Regions from separate parts of the Streptomyces sp. NPDC104309 genome, predicted to be linked through region 1. Evidence: riboswitches for the same ligand, from Rfam matches in the RefSeq annotation. Region 1 holds a riboswitch; the other holds the start of a gene.
What was found. A riboswitch is a leader RNA that binds a small molecule or an ion and turns the genes downstream of it on or off. The one in region 1 is predicted to bind glycine.

Region 1 (6,451 bases):
AAGTCCGCCCTGCCGTCCGGAGGCGGACCGCGGGATCTGACCGACGGCGGCTGGGAGGCGGAGCCCGGACGGGCTACCGCAGCCCGGATCGGCCGAGCCGAACTGCTCGCGGCCGCCGGGGTCACCGAGAGTGACCTCGCCGAGTGGGAGTCGTACGGCCTGGTCGTTGCGGCCTCCGACGGCGGATACGACGCCGAGATGGTCACGGTGGCCAAGCTTGTGGCGGATCTGGGACGATTCGGTCTGGAACCGCGTCACCTGCGCGCCATGCGCGCGGCCGCGGACCGTGAGGCCGGACTCGTCGAGCAGGTGGTCGCACCCCTGCGCCGACACCGGAATCCGCAGACCAGAGCACACGCGGAGGCCACCGCGCGGGAGCTCGGAGAGCTGTCCGTACGGCTTCATTCGGCCCTGGTGCAGACGGCTCTGCGGGTCCGGTTCCACTGATCACGTCGGTGCCCGACTACCCAAACCTGCCGAGCACGTCCTAGGGTTGCTGTGTGAACGAGCTCGACGTTGTGGGTGTCCGGGTGGAAATGCCCTCCAACCAACCGATCGTGCTCCTGCGTGAAGTGGGAGGCGACCGGTACCTCCCCATTTGGATCGGTCCTGGTGAGGCGACCGCGATCGCCTTTGCCCAGCAGGGCATGGCACCGGCCAGGCCGCTGACCCATGACCTCTTCAAGGATGTGCTTGAGGCCGTCGGCCAGGAGCTCACCCAGGTCCGTATCACGGACCTGCGGGAAGGGGTTTTCTACGCGGAGCTGGTCTTCGCCAGCGGGGTGGAGGTGAGCGCGCGGCCGTCCGACGCCATAGCGCTCGCCCTGCGCACCGGAACGCCGATCTACGGCAGTGACGGGGTGCTGGACGACGCGGGCATCGCCATTCCGGACGAGCAGGAGGACGAAGTGGAGAAGTTCCGCGAGTTCCTCGACCAGATCTCTCCGGAGGACTTCGGGACCAACAGTCAGTAACCGTTCTACGGGGCCGCCGTCAGCGCATCCGACAAGCCTTTCCCGCTCACACGTCACGGGAAACCACCCTCAGGGTGATTATCACTCGGCGTGCCGAGTGTGGCGATCGTTGACGCACCCCGAGTGACTGCCTACCTTCGAGATGGCAGGTCAAGGACGGAGGTCGGCGTGAGAAGCAGCGGCGACGGTACGGCAGCGGGTGGGCCGTATCCGCAGCAGGGGAGTACAGCCGGCCGCACCATCAGGCAACCGGTTCAACCGGCGGCGGTGGCGGGGGGCAGCGTGGCATCGGCCAACGACATCGGCTATCGCGGGCCGACGGCCTGTGCGGCTGCGGGGATCACCTATCGGCAGCTCGACTACTGGGCCCGCACGGGGCTGGTCGAGCCAAGCGTGCGCCCCGCATACGGCTCGGGCACTCAGCGGCTCTACAGCTTCCGGGACGTTGTCCTGCTGAAGATCGTGAAGCGATTCCTGGACACGGGCGTCGCCCTGCAGAACATCCGCACCACGGTTCAGCACCTGCGGGCCCGCGGATTCCAGGATCTTGAGCGGATCACGCTGATGAGCGACGGGGCGACGGTCTACGAGTGCTCTTCGCCGGATGAGGTCGTCAGTCTCCTCCAGGGCGGCCAGGGGGTCTTCGGTATCGCTGTGGGTGTGGTGTGGCAGGACGTCGACGCGGCGCTGTCACAGCTGCACGGCGAGCGGGTGGACACCGGCGAGACACTGATCGGGAACAACCCCACCGATGAACTCGCGCGGCGACGCAACCGCGCCGGCTGACCCCGTCCCGGACTCGGGCGCGGCGATTGTCAGTGCCGTAGGGCAGCATCGGTTGATGTGAGAGCCGCGCCCACCATCCTGCATCTCGACATGGATGCCTTCTATGCCTCCGCCGAGCAGGCGTCGAAGCCCAGTCTGCGCGGCAAACCGGTCGTGGTGGGCGGGCTGGGGCCCCGGGGAGTCGTCGCCACCGCGTCGTACGAGGCACGGCGCTTCGGGGTGCACTCGGCGATGCCCACGGCGCAGGCGCGGAGGCTGGCCCCCAACGCGGCCTATCTGGTGCCGCGCTTCCTGCTGTACCGGACGGTCAGCGACCAGGTGATGGAACTGCTGGGGAGGCTCTCCCCGCTGGTGGAGCCGCTCAGCCTCGACGAGGCCTTCGTGGACCTGGAGGCAGGCGGGGCGGCCGATGACTCGGCCTCCGCGCTGGAGATCGGCGAGCAGCTGCGTACGGCCATCAAAGCGGTCACCGGGCTCACCGGTTCGGTCGGGCTCGCCGGTTCCAAGATGCTGGCCAAGATCGCTTCGGAAGAGGCGAAGCCGAACGGGCTGCTGCTCATCGAACCGGGCACGGAGCGGGAGCTGCTCGCACCCATGCCGGTACGGATCCTTCCGGGCGTCGGACCCGCGACGGCGGACCATCTGCGCCGCGCCGGGATGACGACGGTCGACGACCTCGTCGAGGCGGGTGAGGCGGAGCTCGTTCGCCTGTTGGGGAAGGCGCACGGAGGTTCGCTCCACCGCATGGCGCTCGGGTACGACGACCGGCCCGTGGTCGCGGAGCGGGACGCGAAATCGGTGTCGGTCGAGGACACCTTCGACGCGGACCTGCACGACCGGGTGCGGGTCAGGACGGAGGTGGAGCGGCTGGCCGACCGATGTGTCGGGCGACTGCGGGGGGCGGGGCGGTCCGGGCGGACGGTGGTGCTGAAGGTGCGCCGGTACGACTTCTCCACGCTCACACGGTCCGAGACGCTGCGTGGGCCCACGGACGACCCCACGGTGGTCCGGGAGGCCGCCGCGCGGCTCCTGGAGGCTGTGGACACCACCGGAGGCGTACGGCTCCTCGGCGTGGGCGTCACGGGGCTCGCCGACTACACCCAGGAGGATCTCTTCGCACAGGCCGCCGGTGAGCGGGCCGCGTCCGAGGAAGCGGCCGAGGAGGACACGGCGGCGGAGGGCCACGGGGAGGAACCCGTGAGCGGTGCGCCGGTGGAGTCCCCAGGGAGCGCCGAGCAGCCCGCGGCACGGCGCTGGCCCGCCGGACACGACGTACGCCATGACACGTACGGCCACGGCTGGGTGCAGGGCAGCGGCGTCGGCCGGGTGACGGTGCGGTTCGAGGAGCCGGAGTCGGCGCCCGGCAGAGTGCGTACGTTCCGGATCGACGATCCGGAACTGCAGCCGGCCGAGCCGTTGCCGCTGGTCCGGAACCCGGTGGACTACTCGTCCTGGCCGGCCAGTCTGCCGAAGTCCCTGTCCGGGCCGGTCTCCTCGAACGGGGAGTCCAGGCCGTAGTGCCGGTAGAGCTGGAGCTCCTGTTCCGGTGAGAGATGGCGGCCGACGCCGAAGTCCGGTGCGTCCTTGATCAGCGCACGGTCGAAGGGGACACGGAGCGAATCCTCCACGAATTCGCTGGGTTCCAGCGGGACGAACGCGTCCCGGCTAAAGAGTCCGGTGCGTACGGCCGCCCACTCGGGGACACCGGTCGCGTCGTCGAGGTACACCTCGTCCACGGTTCCGATTTTGGTGCCCTTGCGGTCGAACGCCTTGCGGCCGATCAGGCTGCGCGGATCGATGTCGGTCTGCACGATCCCTCCCACTGGTCGCGGCTACTCCACAAGCTCTACAAAAGTGCAGATCCGGGGGGTTGGCCACTCGAGAATGGCGCCACGAACCCCGCTGGTAGGCTGGTACTGGCCGCTGAACCCGTGCGGGAGAGTCCTCCGGAGCTGATCCGAAGGCGCCGAAGGAGCAAATCCTCCCCGGAATCTCTCAGGCTCCCGTACCGCGCGGACGAGGCCACTCTGGAAAGCAGGGCGGGTTCCGTGCGGCCGCGTGCCGATGGGGTTCCTTCCCTCACCGACGGTGAAAGCCGGTATGCCGCAAGGTGCACCGGTGAAGCTCTCAGGTTGAGATGACAGAGGGGGAGGCCGTCCGGGCACCCGCGCCGTGGTGCCCCTCGCAGGTCGTGACAGACCAGGAGGCCTCCACCATGACCCCCCGCCGTACTCCGCTCTCCCAGCTGGAGCAGGGCATTCCGTTCGAGCAGCGCCACATCGGTCCCGATGGCGACGCTCAGTCGAAGATGCTCGCCCAGGTCGGCTACGGCTCGCTGGACGAGCTCACCGCGGCAGCCGTGCCCGATGTCATCAAGAGCGCGGAGGCACTTCGGCTGCCGACCGCCCGCACCGAGGCCGAGGTCCTCGCCGAGCTGCGCGCCCTCGCCGACCGCAACCAGGTGCTGGCCCCGATGATCGGGCTCGGCTACTACGGCACCTTCACCCCGCCGGTGATCCTCCGCAACGTCATGGAGAACCCCGCCTGGTACACGGCCTACACGCCCTACCAGCCGGAGATCTCGCAGGGCCGCCTGGAGGCGCTCCTCAACTTCCAGACGATGGTCGCCGAGCTGACCGGGCTGCCCACTTCCGGCGCCTCCCTGCTCGACGAGGGCACCGCGGCCGCCGAGGCCATGGCGCTCTCGCGGCGCGTCGGCAAGGTCAAGAACGGCGTCTTCCTGATCGACGCCGACGCCCTGCCGCAGACGATCGCCGTCATCGAGACCCGCGCCGAACCGACGGGCGTCGAGGTCGTCGTCGCCGACCTCGCCGACGGCATCCCGGCGGAGATCGCCGAGCGCGGTGTCTTCGGTGTCCTGGTGCAGTACCCCGGTGCCTCCGGCGAGGTGCGCAATATCCGGCCCGTCATCGAGCAGGCCCACGACCTCGGCGCGATCGTCACGGTCGCCGCCGATCTGCTGGCGCTGACCCTGCTCACCTCACCGGGTGACCTGGGCGCGGACATCGCGGTCGGCACGACGCAGCGTTTCGGCGTGCCGATGGGCTTCGGCGGACCGCACGCCGGCTTCATGGCCGTACGCGAGAAGTTCGCCCGCAGCCTGCCCGGCCGCCTTGTCGGCGTCTCCGTCGACGCGGACGGCACCAAGGCCTACCGACTGGCCCTGCAGACCCGCGAGCAGCACATCCGCCGCGAGAAGGCCACCAGCAACATCTGCACGGCTCAGGTACTGCTTGCCGTCATGGCCGGGATGTACGCCGTCTACCACGGCCCGGACGGGCTGCGGACGATCGCTCAGCGCACGCACCGCTATGCGACGATCCTGGGCGAGGGCCTGCGCGCCTCGGGTGTCGACGTGGTGACGGGCGCCTGCTTCGACACCCTCACCGTGCGCGTCCCGGGGAAGGCCGCCGACATCGTGGCCGCCGCTCGCGAACGCGGTGTCAACCTGCGGTTCGTCGACGCCGACCTGGTCTCCCTCGCCTGCGACGAGACGACCACCCGTACGCAGATCGCCGCCGTCTGGGCCGCCTTCGGTGCCGACGGGGACATCGAGGCCCTGGACGCGGCCGCCGCCGACGCACTGCCCGAGGCTCTGCTGCGCACCGACGAGATCCTCACCCACCCGGTCTTCCACCAGCACCGTTCCGAGACGGCGATGCTGCGCTATCTGCGCAAGCTCGCCGACCGGGACTACGCCCTGGACCGGGGCATGATCCCGCTCGGCTCCTGCACCATGAAGCTGAACGCGACCACCGAGATGGAATCGATCACCTGGCCCGAGTTCGGCGCGCTGCATCCCTTCGCGCCGGCCGAGCAGGCACAGGGCTTCCTCACCCTCATCCGCGAACTGGAGGAGCGCCTCGCCGAGGTCACCGGCTACGACGCGGTCTCGATCCAGCCGAACGCCGGATCGCAGGGCGAGTTCGCCGGACTCCTGGCGGTGCGCGCGTACCACCGGGCCAACGGCGACGACCAGCGGACCGTCTGCCTCATCCCGTCGTCCGCGCACGGCACCAACGCGGCCAGTGCCGTGATGGCCGGCATGAAGGTCGTGGTGGTGAAGACCGCCGACGACGGCGAGGTCGACGTCGAGGACCTCCGCGCCAAGATCGAGACGCACCGCGACGAGCTCGCTGTGCTCATGATCACGTACCCGTCGACGCACGGCGTGTTCGAGGAGCACGTCGCTGACATCTGCGCCGAGGTGCACGACGCCGGCGGGCAGGTGTACGTCGACGGCGCCAACCTCAACGCCCTGGTCGGCCTCGCGAAGCCGGGCCGGTTCGGCGGCGACGTCTCGCACCTGAACCTGCACAAGACCTTCTGCATCCCGCACGGCGGCGGCGGCCCCGGCGTCGGCCCGGTCGGTGTGCGCGCGCACCTCGCGCCGTACCTTCCGAACCATCCGCTGCAGCCCGCGGCGGGTCCCGAGACCGGTGTCGGACCGATTTCGGCCGCTCCGTGGGGATCGGCCGGCATCCTTCCCATCTCCTGGGCGTACGTGCGCCTGATGGGCGGGGAGGGGCTGAAGCGCGCGACGCAGGTCGCCGTACTCGCCGCCAACTACATCGCCAAGCGTCTCGAACCGCACTACCCGATCCTGTACACCGGTCCGGCCGGGCTGGTCGCGCACGAGTGCATCGTGGACCTGCGGCCGATCTCCAAGT
Region 2 (6,451 bases), on a different contig from region 1:
CGTAGCCCGCCACCGGGGCAGCCGGGGCCGCCGGGGCATGGGCCTCGCGGTCGTAGAACGGACGGGCGTTGGCGCGCAGCCACATCGCGACCGGGTCGTACTCGTCGGACATCGCGACGGTGGAGACGGGCAGCCCGTCCGGGACCGCGCCGATCGACTGCTGCATCATCGCGCGCACCGCGTCGACCGAGCTCTGGCTCGTGTCGTAGAGGTCGAGGCCGATGGCGAGATAGGGGACGCCGAGCGCGGGCTGCACCCAGGCGCGGCGCAGCGAGCGGATCGCGGGGGTGTGGTGGGCGTTCTGCGCGAGCAGGGCGTAGAACTGCGGGATCTCGATGGCCGGCTCGGTGAGCCGGAGGGGGCCCGCGGGCATCCGGTCGAGGCCGGTGGCGATCCGGCGCAGGTCCAGCCAGGGGATGCCGACGCCGCCGCCCGGGGCGTGCGGGTTGAGCCAGATGCCCCAGCGGTCGGGGAAGAGGGCGCGCGCGATGTCGCGCCCGCCGACCAGCTCATGGGCCCGGTTCCAGCCGCTGGCCGAGAGCTCCTGGGCGGAGGTCACACAGGGGGCGTAGCCGAGACCGTCGAGCTCCATGTTTCCGTACTGGGCGTCGGGCGAGCCCGCCTGGCCGTGCCAGAGGAGCATCCAGATCCGGCCGTTCGCGAGGGCCTGCAGCAGCGCCTCGTACGCGTCGTAGCGCCCGGGCGTCACTTGGCGCAGCATGTGCTCGACCTGCCCGGCCGCCGCGGTGCCTGACGCACTCACCTGGTCCCGCCCCTCTTCGATCCACTGTGTCGGCCCGCCGCTCCCGGGGCACACGGGTGCGGCATGATGCCGAGGCACCAGCCATCAAACCAGCTTATGCGCCGGTCCTGACACCGACTTGACGCCATGGGCCGACGTGGCGATCGGCTCCGGGGCCGTCGGCGTGCTACAGGGTCTCGCGCCGGTAGAACGGCCGGACCTTCTCCCGCATCCAGTCACCGACCGGGTCCTGTGCCACATCGAGCAGGACCAGGTTCACCGGCCAGGGCACCTCGACGCGGCCCAGCGCGCGGCCGAGGGCGTCCATCGGTGCGTTGCGTCCGGCGCCCTCCCAGGTGGAGAACTCGACGCCTATGAAGAGGACGGGCTCGCCGCCCTCAACGCTGGCCAGCGCTCGGCGGGCAGTGAGCACGACGCCGCTCTCCTCGAATTCACCGGCCGCCGCGGCGAGGAAGTCGACGGGCTCCTCCTGCCAGGACGGTTCGAACAGCCGGACCCGGCCGCCGGTGGCAGGCCCGTCCAGCGGGGTGCGTCCGGCGCGGCAGAGCTCGGCCACGGCGGGCGGCGGCAGCGGCATCCCGACGGCACCGCCCGGATTCACCGCGATACCGAGCTGCGGGGGCAGGCCGCGGGCGAAGTCGCGGGCGGGCGCGACGGTGAAGGACATTTGGGTGCCGACGCAGGTGAGGAACTGCTGTTCGGAGCTGAACACGGGAACGTACGCGGCGCCGTCGATCTCCAGCGTCGGCAGGTCCAGGTCCGGGGAGTCGGGTCCGCCGCCGTTGGGCAGGGGCACCCAGACCTGACTGCGCCCGAGCACCTCGACGAGCCGTCCGCCCGCCTCCGGGCTGCCCACCGAGGCCATCAGTACCTCTTCGAGCTCATTGGCCGGCCATCCGCTCTGCGGATGGGACTGGACCTGCGCCGGAATGTCCACTGCTCCCCCTTCTTGCCCGAGTCTTCCGGCAGAAGGTTAACGTCCGGCCGCCCGCCCCTACGGTGCCGAGGCGAACGTGATCCGGCCCAGCGACCCCGCCGCCTCGCGGTCCAGCAGCACCGCCGACGCGCAGCCGGGCGGCAGCAGGCCGGTCTCGATGCCCCGCAGCAGCTTCCCCACCGCCCTGCGATGCCGGGCGAACGCGTATCCGGAGACGCCCCGCCCGCGCTCCCGCTGGCCTTCCCTCGCCGTCTGCGGTGTGACGTCGAGCAGGACGAGGTGGAGGACGCGGCCCCGGCGGCGCGCGTCACGGGCCAGCCAGCCGCGCACCCACGCCTGGGTTCCGCAGTCGTGGACGACGACGGACTCGCCGGCGCGCAGCGCCCGCCACAGTCCCCGGTAGTGGGCGGCGCGGACCAGCGGACGGTAGAGGGCGTACGGGAGTAAGCGGGGCATCAGCCGGGCCCAGCGGTCCCGGGTGTCCTGGGAGTCGATGGCGCGGTCCGTCGTCACCGTCCGCCGGATGAACGTCGATTTGCCGCTGCCGGGCAGTCCGGAGACCACCACCACGTCGCCCGCCGCGAAGTGCAGGCTGCGCGGGCCGCGCCCGGCCCGCGCCCGCAGGTCCCGTACGCCGGGCATGCGCGGGTCGAGCGTCTCCCCGGCCGGGACCCCCGGCTGTGCGGGCATCGCGTCGTGCGCGACTCCCGCGGTGGTCGCGTACCGCTGCAACGTCATCGCCCTCCCCTTGTCGGGTCACCCGCGTATGCCCCTGAAGTGTAAAGAAAAGGTAATGCGACACAACCGTCCACGCCGTCGATTCCGAGGGGGGACCGGGGCCCCACTCCGACGGGATGCGTGCGATGATGACCCGGCCAACTGCATAAAGGCCGCTTGAATCCGCGCGGGAGAGTTCCGGTCACTGCATGTGCCGGGCGCCGAAGGAGCAAGTTCCTCCCTTGAATCTCTCAGGCCCCGTACCGCGTGGATGAGGCAGATCTGAAAAGCGGGCCGCTCCGCGGCTCCACCCAAGGTGCAAGCCGAACCCCTCAGGGGGCTCTCGGCGAACCTCTCAGGTTCCGATGACAGATGGGGAGGGATTGTCCTCGTCGTCATGCCCTGGGAGTCACATCCATGAGCACCGCCCCCCGTCTCACCGCCCTCGATGCCCTGCACCGTTCACTGGGCGCGACCATGACCGACTTCGCGGGCTGGGACATGCCCCTGCGGTACGCCAGCGAGCGCGACGAGCACAACGCGGTGCGCACCAGGGCCGGTCTCTTCGACCTGTCCCACATGGGCGAGATCACCGTCACCGGCCCCGAGGCCGCGGCCGCCCTGAACTTCGCGCTGGTCGGCAACATCGGCACCGTCGCCGTGGGCCGCGCCCGCTACACGATGATCTGCGCCGAGGACGGCGGCATCCTGGACGACCTGATCGTCTACCGGCTGGGCGAGACCGAGTACATGGTCGTCGCCAACGCGGGCAACGCCCAGATCGTGCTGGACGCGCTGACCGCGCGGGCCGACGGCTTCGACGCCGAGGTCCGCGACGACCGCGACGCGTACGCGCTGCTCGCCGTCCAGGGCCCGGAGTCCCCCGCCATCCTGGCCTCGGTCACCGACGCCGACCTGGACGGCCTGAAGTACTACGCCGGCCTGCCCGGCACGGTCGCCGGTGTGCCCGCGCTGATCGCCCGCACCGGCTACACCGGCGAGGACGGCTTCGAGCTGTTCGTCGCCCCCGAGCACGCCGAGCAGCTGTGGAAGGCCCTCACCGAGGCGGGCGCCTCCCGCGGTCTGATCCCGTGCGGGCTCTCCTGCCGCGACACGCTGCGCCTGGAGGCGGGCATGCCGCTCTACGGGCACGAGCTGACCACCGGGCTGACCCCCTTCGACGCCGGCCTCGGCCGGGTCGTGAAGTTCGAGAAGGACGGCGACTTCGTCGGCCGCGAGGCCCTGAAGGCCGCCGCCGAGCGCGCCGAGACCGCCCCGCCCCGCAAGCTGGTCGGGCTGATCGCCGAGGGCCGCCGGGTGCCGCGCGCCGGTTTTTCCGTGGTCGCCGGCGGCGAGGTCGTCGGCGAGGTCACCTCGGGCGCCCCGTCGCCCACCCTGGGCAAGCCGATCGCCATCGCGTACGTGGACGCCGCGCACGCCACGCCCGGCACCACGGGCGTCGGAGTGGACATTCGGGGCAGCCGCGAGCCGTACGAGGTCGTGGCGCTGCCGTTCTACAAGCGTCAGAAGTGACGTCCGCGCACCTCAGAAGTGACGCATTCCCGTCTCACACCGTAAGACCACCGTTCATCAGCACTCCCACGCGTACAGGAGAATTCAGGTCATGAGCAACCCCCAGCAGCTGCGGTACAGCAAGGAGCACGAGTGGCTGTCGGCCGTCGAGGACGGTGTGGCGACGATCGGTATCACCGAGTACGCCGCCAACGCGCTCGGCGATGTCGTCTACGCGCAGCTCCCCGAGGTCGGTGACACGGTGACCGCGGGCGAGACCTGCGGCGAGCTGGAGTCGACCAAGTCGGTGAGCGACCTGTACTCGCCGGTGACCGGTGAGGTCACCGCCGCGAACCAGGACGTCGTGGACGACCCGTCGCTGGTGAACTCCGCTCCTTTCGAGGGCGGCTGGCTGTTCAAGGTACGTGTGGCGGAGGAGCCGAAGGACCTGCTCTCCGCCGACGAGTACTCCGAGTTCTCCGGCCACTGAGACCCCAAGGGACCACCTGATGTCGCTTCTCAACTCCTCCCTCCACGAGCTGGACCCGGACGTCGCCGCCGCTGTCGACGCCGAGCTCCACCGTCAGCAGTCCACCCTCGAAATGATCGCCTCGGAGAACTTCGCTCCGGTCGCGGTCATGGAGGCCCAGGGCTCCGTCCTCACCAACAAGTACGCCGAGGGCTACCCCGGCCGCCGCTACTACGGCGGCTGCGAGCACGTCGACGTCGTCGAGCAGATCGCCATCGACCGCATCAAGGCGCTGTTCGGCGCCGAGGCCGCGAACGTCCAGCCGCACTCCGGTGCGCAGGCCAACGCCGCCGCGATGTTCGCGCTGCTGAAGCCGGGCGACACGATCATGGGCCTGAACCTGGCCCACGGCGGTCACCTGACGCACGGCATGAAGATCAACTTCTCCGGCAAGCTCTACAACGTGGTCCCGTACCACGTCGACGAGACCGGCGTCGTGGACATGGCCGAGGTCGAGCGGCTGGCCAAGGAGTCCAAGCCGAAGCTGATCGTCGCCGGCTGGTCCGCGTACCCCCGTCAGCTGGACTTCGCCGCCTTCCGCCGCATCGCGGACGAGGTCGGCGCGTACCTGATGGTCGACATGGCGCACTTCGCCGGCCTGGTGGCCGCGGGTCTGCACCCCAACCCGGTGCCGCACGCCCACGTCGTCACGACCACCACGCACAAGACCCTCGGCGGTCCGCGCGGTGGCGTCATCCTGTCGACGCAGGAGCTCGCCAAGAAGATCAACTCGGCGGTCTTCCCGGGCCAGCAGGGCGGCCCGCTGGAGCACGTGATCGCGGCCAAGGCGGTCTCGTTCAAGATCGCGGCGACCGAGGAGTTCAAGGAGCGCCAGCAGCGCACCCTGGACGGCGCCCGCATCCTCGCCGAGCGGCTGGTCCAGCCGGACGTCACCGAGGTCGGTGTCTCCGTGCTGTCCGGCGGTACGGACGTCCACCTGGTCCTCGTCGACCTGCGCAACTCCGAGCTGGACGGCCAGCAGGCCGAGGACCGGCTGCACGAGCTGGGCATCACGGTCAACCGGAACGCCATCCCGAACGACCCGCGTCCGCCGATGGTCACCTCGGGTCTGCGGATCGGTACGCCGGCCCTGGCCACCCGCGGTTTCCAGGCCGAGGACTTCACCGAGGTCGCGGAGATCATCGCCGCCGCGCTCAAGCCGTCCTACGACGCGGACAGCCTGAAGGCCCGCGTCGTCGCGCTGGCCGAGAAGTTCCCGCTGTACCCCGGTCTGAAGTAGTCCGGGACGCGGCTCGTCCCGAGTAATACGGGACACAGTTCGTCACCTTTCGGGCGGGGCACCACGCACACTGGTCAGTGAGCGCGGTGCCCCATCCCTTGTCCCCGCTGCTCTTCGGGCCGACCGGTCCGTACCGCACCACCCGGCAGACAACGGCGTCTACCAACCCTTAGGAGTCTCCCGTGGCCATCTCGGTCTTCGACCTGTTCTCGATCGGCATCGGCCCGTCCAGCTCCCATACGGTCGGCCCGATGCGCGCCGCCCTCATGTTCGCGCGCCGGCTGAAGAACGAGGGCCTGATCGCCCACACCGCCTCGATACGCGCCGAGCTCTACGGCTCCCTCGGCGCGACCGGTCACGGCCACGGCACCCCCAAGGCCGTCCTGCTCGGCCTGGAGGGCGAGTCGCCCCGCACCGTCGACGTGGAGTCCGCCGACGAGCGGGTGGAGCGGATCCGCACCACCGGCCGGATCAATCTGCTCGGCATGCACGAGATCGACTTCGACGCCGACGAGCAGCTGGTCCTGCACCGCCGCAAGGCCCTGCCCTACCACGCCAACGGCATGACGATCCTCGCCTTCGACCGGGACGGCTCGACGCTGCTGGAGAAGACCTACTACTCGGTCGGCGGCGGCTTCGTGGTCGACGAGGACGCGGTGGGCGAGGACCGGATAGTCCTCGACGACACCGTGCTGAAGCACCCCTTCCGCACCGGTGACGAACTGCTGCGGCTCTCCAAGGACACCGGCCTGT

Region 2: it holds a riboswitch for glycine, as region 1 does, so the genes downstream of both, gcvT (glycine cleavage system aminomethyltransferase GcvT) here and gcvP (aminomethyl-transferring glycine dehydrogenase) in region 1, are expected to answer to the same signal.

What each region holds. Positions count from the first base shown of each region.
Region 1 is NZ_JBVJMV010000068.1:13,558-20,008, reverse strand. It holds gene ftsR (transcriptional regulator FtsR) at 1-447, shown strand, start outside; gene ACZ68L_RS43105 (bifunctional nuclease family protein) at 501-974, shown strand; gene ACZ68L_RS43100 (MerR family transcriptional regulator) at 1,143-1,760, shown strand; gene ACZ68L_RS43095 (DNA polymerase IV) at 1,818-3,278, shown strand; gene ACZ68L_RS43090 (PRC-barrel domain-containing protein) at 3,203-3,571, opposite strand; glycine riboswitch at 3,685-3,781, shown strand; gene gcvP (aminomethyl-transferring glycine dehydrogenase) at 3,976-6,451, shown strand, end outside.
Region 2 is NZ_JBVJMV010000011.1:260,465-266,915, forward strand. It holds gene ACZ68L_RS18820 (enhanced serine sensitivity protein SseB C-terminal domain-containing protein) at 1-763, opposite strand, end outside; gene ACZ68L_RS18825 (enhanced serine sensitivity protein SseB) at 930-1,700, opposite strand; gene ACZ68L_RS18830 (AAA family ATPase) at 1,758-2,438, opposite strand; glycine riboswitch at 2,596-2,693, shown strand; gene gcvT (glycine cleavage system aminomethyltransferase GcvT) at 2,835-3,950, shown strand; gene gcvH (glycine cleavage system protein GcvH) at 4,042-4,419, shown strand; gene glyA (serine hydroxymethyltransferase) at 4,439-5,698, shown strand; gene ACZ68L_RS18850 (L-serine ammonia-lyase) at 5,881-6,451, shown strand, end outside.